DNA from 4 places in the Bradyrhizobium sp. SEMIA genome. Region 1 is predicted to be linked to each of the others. Evidence: riboswitches for the same ligand, from Rfam matches in the RefSeq annotation. Region 1 holds a riboswitch; each other region holds the start of a gene.
What was found. Region 1 has a riboswitch for cobalamin ahead of metE (5-methyltetrahydropteroyltriglutamate--homocysteine S-methyltransferase). Riboswitches for the same ligand answer to the same signal wherever they lie in the genome.
Positions count from the first base shown of each region.

Region 2: it holds a riboswitch for cobalamin, as region 1 does, so the genes downstream of both, FOM02_RS26370 (TonB-dependent receptor) here and metE (5-methyltetrahydropteroyltriglutamate--homocysteine S-methyltransferase) in region 1, are expected to answer to the same signal.
Region 3: it holds a riboswitch for cobalamin, as region 1 does, so the genes downstream of both, FOM02_RS26280 (DUF1636 family protein) here and metE (5-methyltetrahydropteroyltriglutamate--homocysteine S-methyltransferase) in region 1, are expected to answer to the same signal.
Region 4: it holds a riboswitch for cobalamin, as region 1 does, so the genes downstream of both, FOM02_RS26350 (energy-coupling factor ABC transporter permease) here and metE (5-methyltetrahydropteroyltriglutamate--homocysteine S-methyltransferase) in region 1, are expected to answer to the same signal.

Region 1 is NZ_CP046601.1:8,957,264-8,960,780, reverse strand. It holds gene metE (5-methyltetrahydropteroyltriglutamate--homocysteine S-methyltransferase) at 1-1,488, opposite strand, end outside; cobalamin riboswitch at 1,589-1,791, opposite strand; gene FOM02_RS42855 (nodulate formation efficiency C protein) at 2,731-3,513, shown strand.
Region 2 is NZ_CP046601.1:5,410,697-5,414,213, forward strand. It holds gene cobT (nicotinate-nucleotide--dimethylbenzimidazole phosphoribosyltransferase) at 1-350, shown strand, start outside; gene FOM02_RS26365 (histidine phosphatase family protein) at 425-997, opposite strand; cobalamin riboswitch at 1,070-1,272, shown strand; partial or broken gene FOM02_RS26370 (TonB-dependent receptor) at 1,388-3,517, shown strand, end outside.
Region 3 is NZ_CP046601.1:5,393,719-5,397,235, reverse strand. It holds partial or broken gene FOM02_RS46910 (cobaltochelatase subunit CobN) at 1-520, opposite strand, end outside; gene cobW (cobalamin biosynthesis protein CobW) at 520-1,554, opposite strand; gene FOM02_RS26280 (DUF1636 family protein) at 1,551-1,925, opposite strand; cobalamin riboswitch at 2,021-2,242, opposite strand; gene cobO (cob(I)yrinic acid a,c-diamide adenosyltransferase) at 2,283-2,915, shown strand; partial or broken gene FOM02_RS26270 (cobyric acid synthase) at 2,921-3,517, shown strand, end outside.
Region 4 is NZ_CP046601.1:5,406,930-5,410,446, reverse strand. It holds gene cobT (nicotinate-nucleotide--dimethylbenzimidazole phosphoribosyltransferase) at 1-459, opposite strand, end outside; gene cobF (precorrin-6A synthase (deacetylating)) at 470-1,219, opposite strand; gene FOM02_RS26350 (energy-coupling factor ABC transporter permease) at 1,262-1,939, opposite strand; cobalamin riboswitch at 1,976-2,196, opposite strand; gene cobA (uroporphyrinogen-III C-methyltransferase) at 2,240-2,971, opposite strand; gene FOM02_RS26340 (cobyrinate a,c-diamide synthase) at 2,968-3,517, opposite strand, start outside.

The DNA of each region.
Region 1 (3,517 bases):
GTCCTCCTGCCAACGTACGGCGCGCGCAGTCTCCTCCTTGAGGAACCTGTCGTATTGCTCGTCACTTATCGCGCCTCGCGCATGCGCCGCACGGGCATTCCGGACCTCTGTGGTCTGCGGAAACGATCCGATGGTCGTGGTAGGAAAAGCCGGTAGTCCGAAACGATTGCTTTGGATCTCGGCACGACGGGCAAATGGGCTCCCGCGTCGACGCATGGTCTGATCGATCGCTTTCATCCGGACAGCGACATTGGCATCACGGATTTTCGGCGAAGTCCGGCGAACAGTCGCGGCACATTCCGACTCGGCAAGAGCTGGCGCAACATTCTGGTCGCCTGCGAGTGCCCGCGCCAGGATCGCAAGCTCCCGCATCTTCTGGACCGCAAAAGCGAGCCAGCTCTTGACGTCGGAAACGAGCCCGGTTTCAAGTTCAACATCGACGGGCACATGAAGCAGCGAGCAGGATGGGGCAATCTGTACACGGTCCTTGCCGAGCTTCGCAATCGCGGGTTCGAGCCGCTGGCGCAGCGACGACAAATTCGACCGCCATACATTCCGGCCGTCGACGACACCGAGCGACATGACGAGATCACTTCGGCCGCCAGCGATGATCTGGTCCAACAACTGTGGCGCTCGAACTAGGTCGAGGTGTAGTCCGGCAACTGGCAGGCTCAACGCGGTGTTCAGATTGTTCCCGAGGTCGCCGAAATAGCTGGCAACTAAGATCTTGATGGCCGGCACCTCCTTGGCGAGCCGATCATAGGCATGTCGCAAAGACTGCCGCGTCCTCTCATCCAGATCAAGAACCAGGCAGGGCTCGTCTAACTGAACCCAATTTGCCCCACGTTTGGCCAATTCCTGCAGAACCTCGATATAGGCCGGTAACAGTTCATCCAGTAGTGAGAGTGGCTGGAACGCAGGATCGGGACTCTTGCCGAGCTTTAGGAATGTGACCGGCCCGATCAGGACAGGGCGGGTCTGAAAGCCAAGGGCCTTGGCTTCCTCATACTCCTCGATCGGCTTGCGAGAGCATAGCCTGAAAGTCTGCCCTCTGTGAAACTCGGGGACCATGTAGTGGTAGTTGGTATCGAACCACTTGGTCATCTCCTGAGCGGGTGCGCCAAATCCGCGCGGTCCGCGACCGCAACTCGCATCCTGATCGTCGCATTGTGATCCCCGGGCCATGGCGAAGTACGTCTTCAGCGAAACGGATTCGGCGTTCGAAGCGTAAATCTCTGGGATGGCGCCAACCATGACACTTGTGTCGAGCACCTGATCATACAGCGAGAAATCGTTCGATGGAATGACGGTGACGCCGATAGATTTCTGACGAGCCCAGTTTGCGGCACGCAGGCCAGCTGCGTCCTCGAGCAACTGCAGTTCGCTGCGTTTTCCCGCCCAGTAGCTTTCAAGAGCGAGTTTGAGCTCGCGCCTTGGACCGATGCGTGGCGTTCCAAGCGTGGCAACCGGAAGGGAGAGAAGAGACATAAGTTAACCCCATGTTGGGGGCAAAGGCCGTGGCGGACGCAGGCAGGGGAAGTCGCGCGGTGCGACGGCTGCTTGGCGCACCACCGGGACACCCCGCCCGTGGACGAATAATTGTCGGGGCAGGTCTCCTGGCTCGCGGGTCATCGCTTCTGTCCGGCCTTCCCGAAGCCGCGCAGGCTTCAGTGACATCGTTGGACAGCGGCTTGCCGCTCACAGTTGCGGGGGCAGCGCCGGCATTGTCACCGGCTTCCCTCTTAGCTCCGGATCAAGTGGGACCGGAGAACCTCGACGATTTGGATTATCGGCAAGACAAGTCTTCCGTCAACCTCTCAGATTATGTCGCAAGCTGGTGCTGCGGCATCCGCTACGCGAATGACCGCGCATCCTTATCGCTGAGTCGATGTAGATGCGCTCTGCAGTCAGCGATATTGTGATGACCATCGCAGCTGCCCTCTGGCCGCACGCCAGTTCGGTGGAAGGGATAAAAGCGGCTTCCGCGGTCGGGACTGCTGCCTGGAGCAGAACGCATTTGATCCGTGTCCCAGGCTTCCCAGCAGGTTTTTCGAGCGCGTCCGCCATCCAGCCGCCCTCTCGACCAGCTGGATCCGTGCTGCACAGGCCTAAGACACGTGGCAAAGTCAGCAACATACCTGACCGGCACGTTGATTTGCAGTGCCAGCCAGACTCCAAATGCTCGGCGCGAGTGCCGGATGTCGCGAAAGAAGCGCCAAACGCGCTCTGGCCTCTCGGCCGCGAGTACCCAGAGGCATGCCAGAGGACGAAAGCTGACACTCCGGTAACGATAGTGAGCCAAACAGTTCTGTGGCGGCAAACGTGCTCCCAATTCTCATCAGGAACTTGGTCGAGGCGTTCAGCTGCGCCCACCGAACATTCGGCGCGTGACGAGGGTGCATAAGCCGCGCTGAACGGAAACATCGAGACGCCCGCACGTCGGAAAGCCGACAAAGAGGGCATAGAAGCGGTGCGAATTGCCGTCTATTAACCTGGCACGAGGAATGCAAGTCTTCGGCATGCCCAGTCTCCTCCTGCTGGGCATGTCTAGCACAGCAACTTGAGGCTGTCGCCGGCAACGAAGTTAGCGGCGCGTGATAGAGCGCCTGCTCGCACGGGACACCATCGGTCCCCCGTCGCGTCGTCGCTAACTTCTTGCGCTCGCGCATAACAGGCTGAAGTTGCCCGCTCTGCAATGACGTGTGGATGAAACCAGATAGGCCAACAGTCATGAGAAAAGTGTCTGGAAGACGCGCGTTATTGTTTTGTCTCGGTCGATCCCTGATCTGTCTGGCCGGGCTGGCTGCGACTGGCGACCGTGCTCGCGCTATCGAGAGCCCCCATATCGAAAGATTCAAGTCAACGTGGCGAGCGCAAGACGGTGAGACAATAGAACAAATTATCTCCAACGTCTCGAAAGTTGCACGGTTCGTCCCTCGAATGTGGGGCGTCGCCGAACTTGACGGAAACGACTATGTTTTCGTTTCGTGGACCAGGCACGCGGATGATATATTAGACGAACAGCACGTTATCACCTGGAGGATCGCACTCGACGGCACGTTTCAACTTGCGTCGACCTATGCAAAGCCGATCGAATTGGGCTGGCACGCCCTGGCGCTCGGGTTGATCGCCAGTGAAGTCAAGGATGGCGAAAGGGACGCAAATCTTCGCTTTCTGCATGATCCGAGCAACTTCAACTTCGTGACGACCACGCAGGGCCCGCTCGGCGATCTCCTGCGGCAGGGCCGCTGCACTATCGTTGAGCCTGTTGGAGTGGACTACTTGCCGACGCAGAAGGACAAGCCGACCGAAAAAGGTGATCTGTGGCGCGTTTTGCTTTTAGTGAACTGTAATATCCCAGGGCCCCGTTTTTACACCCATAACGGGGTCATCACTTTCGAGAAGAGCGAAGGGCAAGATTGGGAGCCGCAATCCTCCTTTGCCAAGCGTATCGCGGCCTTTCCTCCTGGCTCCTGGTTCGCTCGGATGGAGCCCAAGGAACGGGAAGAGTAAGAAG
Region 2 (3,517 bases), 3.5 Mb from region 1:
TCGGCGGCCTCGAGATCGCGGCGATCTCAGGCGCGATCATCGCGGCTGCGCAGCGCCGCATTCCCGTATTGATCGACGGCTTCATCGTATCAGTCGCCGCACTTGCGGCAGCGCGGCTCAACCCGTCATGCCAGCCGTTCCTGTTGCCGTCGCATCAGTCGGCGGAGCAGGGGCATCGGCTGGTGCTGCGTGCATTGAACGTGCAGCCGCTGATCAGCCTCGATCTCCGGCTCGGCGAGGGATCAGGCGCCGCCATCGCGCTGCCACTGGTGCGGTCGGCCTGCGCGCTCCACAACGGCATGGCGACGTTCGCGCAGGCCAATGTGCCGGATCGGCCTAAAGCGCGATGAGATCATCGCGCTTTAGGTTGTTGTTTCAGCATGATCTTTTCGGAAAACCGCTGCGCACTTTTCCGGATCATGCTTTAGCTGATCCGCTGGTTGACGGAGACGACGCGCCAGCCGGTCGTGAGCCGGTCGATCCGGGTCAGCGACAGCGGATCGATGACGAAGCGCAAGGCTGCCTGAGGCGTGAGGGCGAGCGCGATGCAGAGCGCGGCGCGGATGGTGCCGGAATGGACGACGAGCGCGGCTGGGCCCGAGCCAATCCGTGACAGGCCGAGCCGGACGCGCGCGACCTGATCCTCAAAGCTCTCGCCGCCCGGCGGCTTTCCACGCGCTGGATCGCTCCAGAACTTCGCATAGGCCTCGCCGCCGGTCGCTGCGAGCTCGTCATGCCGATGGCCGGTCCAGTCGCCAAAATCCTGCTCGGTGAATTCGCTCACCAGCGTCGGCTCCAGCCCCAGCGCCCGCGCGGTCTCGACCGTGCGCCGCGCCGGGCTGGCATAGCTCGCAGCATCCCGCGGCAGGCGCTGCCGCAGCGCCTCGAGTTGCGCGCGATCGCGGAGATCGGCCGGCGCGTCGGCCGCATGGATCGTGCCTTTGACGCCGTCGACGGGCGCATGCCGTATCAGCCAGAGGAAGGTCTCGCCTTCCATGCTCATCTCCAAGGAAATTGGGCGCTGTGGCAATAACGCCGCAGCTTGCACATTGACTCTGTCTTGGTCGTAATCCTAGATGCCTCTGACGGTTTCCCCGAGAGGGGATGAAAAGGGAATGCGGTGCGGGGACCTTGTCCCCAATGCCGTAGCTGCCCCCGCAACTGTAAGCGGTGAATCCTTCGTCAGAAGCCACTGGGTCCTCGGTCCCGGGAAGGCGACGAAGTGGTCACGACCCGCGAGCCAGGAGACCTGCCGTCAGCCGTGGTCACACGCGAAGATGTCGGTCGGGGAGTACAGACATTCGGCTTCATCGTACGGCTGAAAGCCTGATGATGGGACCTTGGTTCGCGGTGACGTGCCACTGACGTCACACCGAGGTCCAGGACCGTGTCTTCCATCCATATTGTACGACCGCGTCGTTTCCTGCTCGCCTCCGCCGCGCTCACGTCGCTTGCGGCCGCGGATGTGCCTGCCGCGCTGGCGCAGCAGGCCCGCGAACCCCTGCCGCCCGTTGAAGTCTCCCCCGCCCAATCCCGCAAGCAGGCCCCGGCTCACGCAACAAACCGAGAAAGATCCTGAGCGGCTGAGGGCTGTTCAGCGCCGGCCGCAGCAGCGCAGACGCCACTCAACACCAATGTGGTGGCCGAGAGCGCTTCGCGACTCGGCCTGACCGTGCAGGAGACGCCCGCGACCGTCGAGGTCATCTCGGCGAAAACAATGCAGGAGCAGGGCTATCGCACCGTGTCGGAGGTGGCCCAGGGCGCCGTCGGTGTCACCTCCGGCGACAATCCGGCCGAGCCCGCGGCGTTCTCCATGCGTGGCTTCACCAACAGCCAGATCAACATGCTCTACAACGGCATCAAGATCGGTCCGCAGAACATGACCTCGCGGATCACTGATACGGCCAATCTCGCAGCCGTGGAATTTTTGAAAGGGCCGGCCTCGCTGATGTCCGGCGAAGGTGCCGCAGGTGGCGCAATCAACCTGGTCACGAAGCTGCCGCACACCGGGCCGATCCGGAATGAGGCTGACTTCTTTTGGGATTCGCTCAACTCGTTCGGCGTCCACTACGGCTCGGGCGGCAGCACCAACGTGCAGGGGCTCGACTACCGCTTCGATATCAGCCGCTCTTCGCTCAACGGCTTTGCCGACGATACCAACACCAAAACGTTCGATGTGTCGGGCCAGCTCAACTATCGCATCTCCGACAGCCTCAAGGTCTGGGGCGCGATCGAGTATCGCGAAGACCGCGGCAAGGCCTATTGGGGCGCGCCGCTGGTGCCGATCGCCTTCAGCGGCTCGCACGCAACGAGCGGCATCGTCTCGGGCAATTACGTCTCCAACTACAACGGAACCAATCTCGGCGCGGTCACCATCGACGACCGCACCTTCAACACCAACTACAACGTCCTCGACAATCGCAACGTCGCCCAGGAAGTGTGGCTGCGCGGAGGTTTCGAGCTGAAGCTCGCGCCCGACCTGACACTGAGGAGCCAGGCCTATGGCTACGGCGCCGAGCGCACCTGGTTCAACAATGAGGTCGAGGCATTCAACTCCGTCTCGAACCTCGTCAATCGCGAGCGCTTTTACGTCGCGCACAGCCAGCGTTTGGTCGGCAACATCACCGATCTGATCTGGGACACGAACATCGCTGGCTTCGATAACCGCCTGGTCACGACACTGTCGTCAAGCTATCTGGATTTTGTCAGGCCTGGTGCTGCGAACTTTCCGGGCGACTCGGTTTCGCTGGTCGATCCCGCCCGCGGCTATTACGGCCTGCTCACGATCCAGCAGCAGACCGCGCGCATCGACAACGAGGCGCTGTCATTCGAGGACCGGCTGAAGCTGACGCGCAGCTTTGCGCTGGTCGGCGGCCTCCGCGTCGAGCACATTGGACTCGATCGCAACTCGACCGACGTCAACGGCCTGGTGAAGGCAGGTTTCCCGTTCACCAAGGACTGGGTCCCGACGACAGGCCGCATCGGCTACACATGGGAGGCCGTACCCGGCCTGACCTTCTTCAGCCAGTACGCCACCGGCGCCGATGTCTCCGCCAACAACATCTTCCTGCTTGGTCCGACCCAGAATCTGGATCTGACGACCGCGCGCACCTACGAGACCGGCGTCAAGCACCTGTTCTGGGACAACAGGGCGGAGTGGTCATTCTCGGCCTACGACATCCTGCGCAAGAACGTCTATGCGGCAGCCGGCGGCCAGACGCTCAACATTGCGGGACGGCAGGAATCGAAGGGCGTCGAGCTTGCAGCCGCGGTGCGCCCGATCGAGCCGCTGCGTCTGTGGGGCAATATTGCCTATGTCGATGCGCGCTATGCCGACTACAATTTTGCCGGGGGGTCGTTCTCCGGCAACACGCCGCCGAACGTGCCGCGCATCGTCGCCAATGCCGGCGCGTCGTACCGGTTCTTCACGCCCTGGCCAGTGGAGCTCGGCATCACCGGCCGTCACGTCGGCGACCGCTACAACACCGACGCCAATGTCGTGACGATGAAGGCCTAT
Region 3 (3,517 bases), 3.6 Mb from region 1:
CGGTCATCTCGCCGACGACCGGACCGGCATAAAGGCCCGAAGCCAGCGCAAGCTGAGCAATCGCGGCCTGAGCGGCAACGGGGCCACCGGTGTCGCAAAGCACCTTGAGCCGCCGCAGCGTCGAGACCGGCAGGGTCGAGTAAGCATCGAGCCGCGTGTCGTCGCGGCCGTCGGCCGGCAGCACGGCCAGCACGATGTTACGATCTTTGGCGAGCTGCTGGAGCGCCGCAAGGCCATAGGGCCAATAAGATTCTCCGCCGATCAGACGCACCAGGATGCCGCGCGCCTGCGACAGCGTGCGCTCGATATAGGTGTCGACCGAGAGCGGATGACGCAGCTCCGCGAGATTGGCGAGCCGCAGCGACGGCAGGCTGCTACGGCCGCGCCGCCAGCCCGCCGCGAATGCGGCAAGGTCGGAATCCGAGTACGAGAGCACCACGAGATCGGCCGGGTCCTGGCCGATGTCTCTTGGCGTCGCGGTCTCCTCGAGACCCCGGCTCTCGCGGAAGACGACGTGCATCAGACTCCCAATCCCGCCTTGATCGCGGCCTCATCGATATCGCCATGCTCGCCGATCACGACGAGCTTCGACTGCCTGAGACCCGCGCCCCAGGGCTTGTCGAACTGGTGGCGCACGCGCTCGCCGACGGCCTGAAGCAGCAGGCGCATCGGCTTGCCCGCGACCGCGATGTAGCCCTTGGCACGCAGCACGTTCTGCTCGCGCGCCAGCCTCTGCACCGACGCAACCAGCGTATCGACATCCGCAACCTCCGGAAGATCGATCACGACGGAGGCGAAATCATCGTGCTCGTGCTCCTCCTCGCCATCGTGATGCGACGGGCGCGCGGCAAGATCGTTCTCGGCGGCGGCGCCGAGCCCGAGAATGACGCGCGCGTCGATCGCACCGTCGGTGACGGGCAGCATCGGCACGCGGCGCGGCATCTCGGCGGCGATCGCGGCCTTGGCGGCTTCAATGCCGGCGCTGCCGGCGAGATCGGCCTTGGTCAGCAGCACGATATCTGCGCAGGCGATCTGGTCCTCGAACACCTCCGAGAGCGGCGTCTCGTGATCGAGATTTTCGTCCGCGGCGCGCTGCGCTTCGACAGCCGCCGGGTCCGGCGCGAAGCGACCGGCGGCAACCGCCTCGGCATCGGCGAGCGCGATCACGCCGTCGACGGTGATGCGCGAGCGGATCTCCGGCCAGTCGAATGCTTTCAGCAGCGGTTTTGGCAGCGCCAGGCCCGAGGTCTCGATCAGGATGTGATCGGGCCGCACCGGGCGCGCCAGCAACTGCTCCATGGTCGGAATGAAATCGTCGGCAACGGTGCAGCAGATGCAGCCATTGGCGAGCTCGACGATATTCTCCTCCGGGCAGTTGGCATCGGCGCAGGATTTCAGGATCTCGCCGTCGACGCCCTCGCTGCCGAACTCGTTGACCAGCACGGCGAGCTTCTTGCCATTGGCATTGCTGAGCAGATGCTGGATCAGCGTCGTCTTGCCGGAGCCGAGAAAGCCCGTGACCACCGTGACAGGGACTTTTGCGAGCGAGTTCATTCGGCGGCCTCCGGCAACACGGCAATGGGGGGAATGCGGGCAAGCGACTGCTTGCGGAAGATTTCGGGCCGGCTGCGCCACGGCACGAGGCCGTCGGGCGCGGCCGCATAGGCCGCGGCGCCCGCGACCACGTCCTGCGCGTTCGCATCCGACAGGCGGCCATAGACATAGGACCAGCGGCCGGGCGCGCTGAGCGCGACCGAGCAGCCCTGGCTGCATGCAGACAGGCATTCGACGGGAACCACGTTGACGCCCTCGGGCACGCCGGCCTCGAGGATCGCGCCATGCAGGCGCTTGCCGGGTGTGGTCTCGCCTTCGCCAAGCGTCTGGCCAGCGCGGCAGGTGATGCAGACGTGAAGTGTGACGGTCATCGCCTCTTCCAGAATAAACAGCGGGAGGCGAAGAGGCACACGGACCATTCTCGTGAAGGCCCGTTTCCCCGTCGCGGAACACCCCGTCCGCCGGTCCAAAACTCGTCCGCGCTGGCAGGTCTCCCGGCTTGCGGAGCAGGGTTTTGGCCCTTCGATCCCCGCCTTCCCGATCCCCTAGGGGATCAGTGGCTTCGGGCATCTCTCCGGTCACGGTCGCGGGGGCGGCTGCATTTTGGACCCAAATCTTGCCGATTCGGACCCTATCGCATTCCCTCTTCGCCTGTCATAGGACAGGAACCAGTGCCGGGCCACCATTTGCCCCCGGCCGCCTCTTGTCAAGCCGAAGGACCGGGACCGATGACGCCAGAACCGGATACCCAAACCACTGAGGAAACCGACGCCCGCCACGCCCAGAAAATGGCGAAGAAGAAGGCCGCCCGCGACAAGATCATGGCGACCAAGAGCGGCGAAAAGGGCCTGATCATCGTCCACACCGGCGCCGGCAAGGGCAAGTCGTCCTCGGCCTTCGGCATGATCGTCCGCTGCGTCGCCCATGGCTTCCCCTGCGCTGTCGTGCAGTTCATCAAGGGTGCCTGGGATACTGGCGAGCGGCGTCTGCTCACGGGCCATTTCGGCGAGCTCTGCCAGTTCCATGCCATGGGCGAAGGCTTCACCTGGGAAACGCAGGACCGCGCCCGCGACATTGCCGCCGCCCGCGCCGGCTGGGAGAAGGCCAAGGAGCTGATCCTCGATTCGAACCTGCGCATGGTCGTGCTCGACGAGATCAACATCGCGCTGCGCTACGACTATCTCGACATCGCCGAGGTCGTCGACTTCCTGACCTCGAAGCCGCCGATGACGCACGTCGTGCTCACCGGGCGCAACGCGAAGGACGAGCTGATCGAGATCGCCGATCTCGTCACCGAGATGACGCTGGTCAAGCATCCCTTCCGCTCCGGCATCAAGGCGCAAGCCGGCGTCGAGTTCTGAGCGCGATGGCACGCGCACTGATGATCCAGGGGGCCGGCTCGGACGTGGGCAAGTCGCTCATCGTGGCCGGCCTCGCGCGCGCCTTCACACGGCGGGCCTTGCGCGTACTTCCCTTCAAGCCGCAGAACATGTCGAACAATGCGGCCGTCACCGTCGATGGCGGCGAGATCGGGCGTGCGCAGGCGCTTCAAGCGCTCGCGGCGGGCGTCGAGCCGCACACCGACATGAACCCGGTGCTGCTGAAGCCCGAGACCGATGTCGGCGCGCAAATCGTCGTGCATGGAAAACGCATCGCCACCGCGCGGGCGCGCGAATACGCCGCGATGAAGCCCTCGCTGATGGGCGCGGTGCTGGAGAGCTTTGAGCGGTTGAAGGCGCGCGCTGATCTGGTGCTGGTCGAAGGCGCGGGCAGTCCGGCCGAGGTGAATCTGCGCAAGGCCGACATCGCCAATATGGGCTTTGCGCGCAAGGCCGACGTGCCGGTCGTGCTCGTTGGCGACATCGATCGCGGCGGCGTCATCGCCCAGCTCGTCGGCATCAGGACGGTGATCGACCCCGACGATGCCGCGATGATCCAGGGCTTTGTCATCAACAAGTTCCGC
Region 4 (3,517 bases), 3.6 Mb from region 1:
GGTTTCGAATGCGAAGGCCAGCTCGGCAGGCGTGAGCGCAGCCTCGGTGCTGAAATCGCGCGTGCCGCTGCGCGGCTTGTCGGTGACGACGCCCGCCATCTCCTCCTGCGCCAGCGTGCCCGCGTCGACCACTTCCAGGGTCGAACCCAGTTCACGCGCCAGCACCGAGATCGCCGCGCCGCCGGAGGCAAAATTCGCCATCATCGCGATGGTCACGGCTTGCGGATAGGCCGACACGCCCTGCGCGACGATGCCGTGATCGCCGGCAAAAACGATGACGGGCACGCGGGCGGCGCGCGGCTGCTCAGTCGCTTGCAGGCCCGCAAGCTCGATCGCGAGCTGCTCGAGCCGACCGAGCGCGCCGGTCGGTTTCGTCAGTTGCGCCTGACGCGCAATCGCCGCTTCGCGATGGGCCGCGGAGATCTCGGGGCACTTTTGGTAGACACATTCGGGTAACATGCTGCCTCGCTTAACGCCCGCGCTTGAGAATGTAGCTGTCCATGATCCAGCCATGCCGCTCGCGCGCTTCCTGCCGCGCGGCGACGATGCGCGGACCAACCTCGGCCAGCGCGCCTGAGTGGATGATCTGATCTTGCATGCCGAGATAGGCGCCCCAATAGATGTGAAGCCCCGCCGGATCGAGCGACTGGAACGCGGTGCCGCCGTCGAGCATCACCACCACGGTATCGACGCCTTGTGGCCAGCCGCCTTCGCGCAGGCGGCGTCCCGTGGTCACAAGGAAAGGCTCGCCGATCTCGTTGAGCGGCAATGCATGCGCCGCGCACAGCGCCTGGATCGAGGTGATGCCCGGTACGACCTCGATCTTGGGCAAGGGCTTGAGCCGGCGCGCGATGCGCAGCGAGGAATCGTAGAGCGAGGGATCGCCCCAGATCAGCAGCGCAATCTTGCCCTCACCGCCAAGATGATCTGCGATCGTCTGCGACCACGTCGCGGCGACCGCATCATGCCAATCGTGCACGCCCTTGCGGTAATCGGCTTCATCCGCATCGCGCACGGGAAGATCGAACTCGGCAATGCGCGTCCTGTCGCTCGTGAGCACATCGGCGCAGATCGTGCGCCTGAGATCGGCGAGATCGGACTTTGCGGTGCCCTTGCGCGGGATCAGGATGAGATCGGCGGCGTTGATGGCAGTGATCGCAGCGCGCGTGAGCTGATCGGGATCGCCGCAACCGATGCCTATCAGGGAGAGCGTGAGCATCGCGAGCGCGAGGGGCGGCCATGACGGCCGCCCCTTGATCTCTTAGGCCGCGTTGTGCAGGCGCGGAGTGACGAGGCCGGGCGCGGTGACACCGCGCAGCGACTTCGCCAGCGCCAGCACGGCGAGATCGGCGAGCGGCTCGATCACGATGACGAGCGCATAGGAGGCCGCGAAGGTCGCGATGTTGGCGAGGTTGCTCATCGCAAAGCCGGAGCCATAGAGCGCCCAGAACGCCACCCAGGCGATCACGCCGGCCTGGTAGGTCGTCGAGAGCGCCAGCGCCTGGCGATACCTGAGGTCGACATAGGCGGTGTTGCGCGAGATGATCCGTGCGGCGATCGCCTGGATCCCGAACAGCGGCACCAGCAGCGTGGTGACGTTCATGCCGTATTGCGGCAGGTCGGCGGGCTCGAAGAACACGCCCTGGAGCAAGAGGCCGAACGCAAGGCCAAGAGCCGCCGGCGCCGCACCGAACAGCAGGAACAAGGTCGAGCCAAGGATGAAGTGCACCTCGGAGACGCCGACCGGGAAGTGCGGCAGGATCTCGAAGAAGGTGAAGACGAGCGCGGTGGTCGCGAGGGTGCGCACGGCGAGCGAGCCGATGCCCTGCTCGCGCACGGTCTCGACCGCGAGCTTCAAGGCAACGCCGCCTGCGGCGATGCCGGTTGCGTAACTCAATACAAGCTTGGCGCCCGTCACGACGCCGGGTTCGATATGCATGGTTCAGTTCCTTCCTGCCGTCACACCCGACGGCCTTGGCCTCAAAACATGCACGGCCTGTCTCCTGGCTCGCGGTTCACTGGGGTTCTCCGGCCTTCCCGGACCTTGCGGCCCAGTGGCTGATCGGAGCCCCTCACCGCTTACAGTCGCGGGGGCGGCTGGGGTTTTGGGCGCCGCAACTGGGTCCGCCCATCCCCATTCCCGATTATGCTCCGGCGCTTTGCGCCGCGTTGAGCACCATGCCTCTCCTGTGTGCCCCTTTCGCCAGCCGGGCGTCAAGGGCGGAAGGGCGCCGGGCCATCATGACGGATAATCCCCCGCCAGCGCGCCGAACAGGATGACGGCGGCGGTCGACGCCGCCCCGCCCCGCGCAAGCTGCTCGGCAAGCTCGGCAATCGTGGTGCGGACCAGCCGCTCGTCGGCGCGCCCGAGGGATTCGGCGAACAGCGCGGGGGTATTAGGGGCGAGGCCCTGCGCGATCAATTTTGCGGCAAGATCCGGAAAGGTGCGGCGGCCCATATAGACCACGGTCGTCGCTTCGGGGTCGGCCAGCGCCGCCCAGTTCAGGTTCTGCGGCAGCTCGCCGGTGACGTCGGCCCCGGTGACGAACTGCACCCGGCGCGAGGTATGGCGCCGGGTCAGGGGAATGCCGGCTTGCGCGGCGGCGACGCAGGCCGAGGTGACGCCGGGAACGATCTCATAACCGATACCGGCCTCACGCAGCGTCTCGAGCTCCTCCTCCAGCCGGCCGAAGATCCCGGCATCGCCGGACTTCAGCCGCACCACGCGCGCGCCGGTTGCGGCGTAGTCGACCAGCAAGCGGTTGACGTGGTGCTGCCTGGTCGAGGGCCGCCCTGCCCGTTTCCCCACCGCAACGAGATTGGCGCCGGGCCGCGCCAGGTCGAGGATCGCGCCGGAGGCAAGATCGTCATAGAGCACGACGTCGGCCTCGCGCAGCCGCGCGGCGCCCTTCACGGTCAGGAGCTCGGGATCGCCCGGGCCGGCGGAGACGAAGGAGACAAAACCGCTCACCGGTCCTCCGCGATCAGATGAAAGAACGTGCCGGTCGCCTGTCCCCGCCGCGAGCCGGTCTCGGCAATGACTGCGCCGGTCGCATCATGCACGACCGCCAAAGGCGTGTCAGGCTGCGCAAGGATGGTCGAATAGTGGAATTCGTGGCCGCGAAGCCGGGCGCCCGCCTGATGTCCCGGCATCGGTGCTGCGAGCGCGGCGAGACGATAGCCGAGATGCATGCGGCGCTTGGCAAAGCTCGTCTCGAGGCCAAGCAGGCCCGTCATCTCGTGGCGGACGCCTTCGGCGTCGGTCAAAGCGGTGCCCAGCACCATATAGCCCCCGCATTCGCCGTGCACCGGCCGCGTCTCGGCGAAGGCGCGCAGGCCGCTGCGAAAGCGTGCATTGGCGGCGATCTTGCCGGCATGGAGCTCGGGATAGCCGCCGGGCAGCCAGCAGACGTCCGCACTGGCATCGGGACCTTCATCGGCAAGCGGCGAAAATGTCGAGATCTCCGCGCCCGCCGCGCGCCAGGCTTCCAGCATGTGCGGATAGACGAACGAGAAC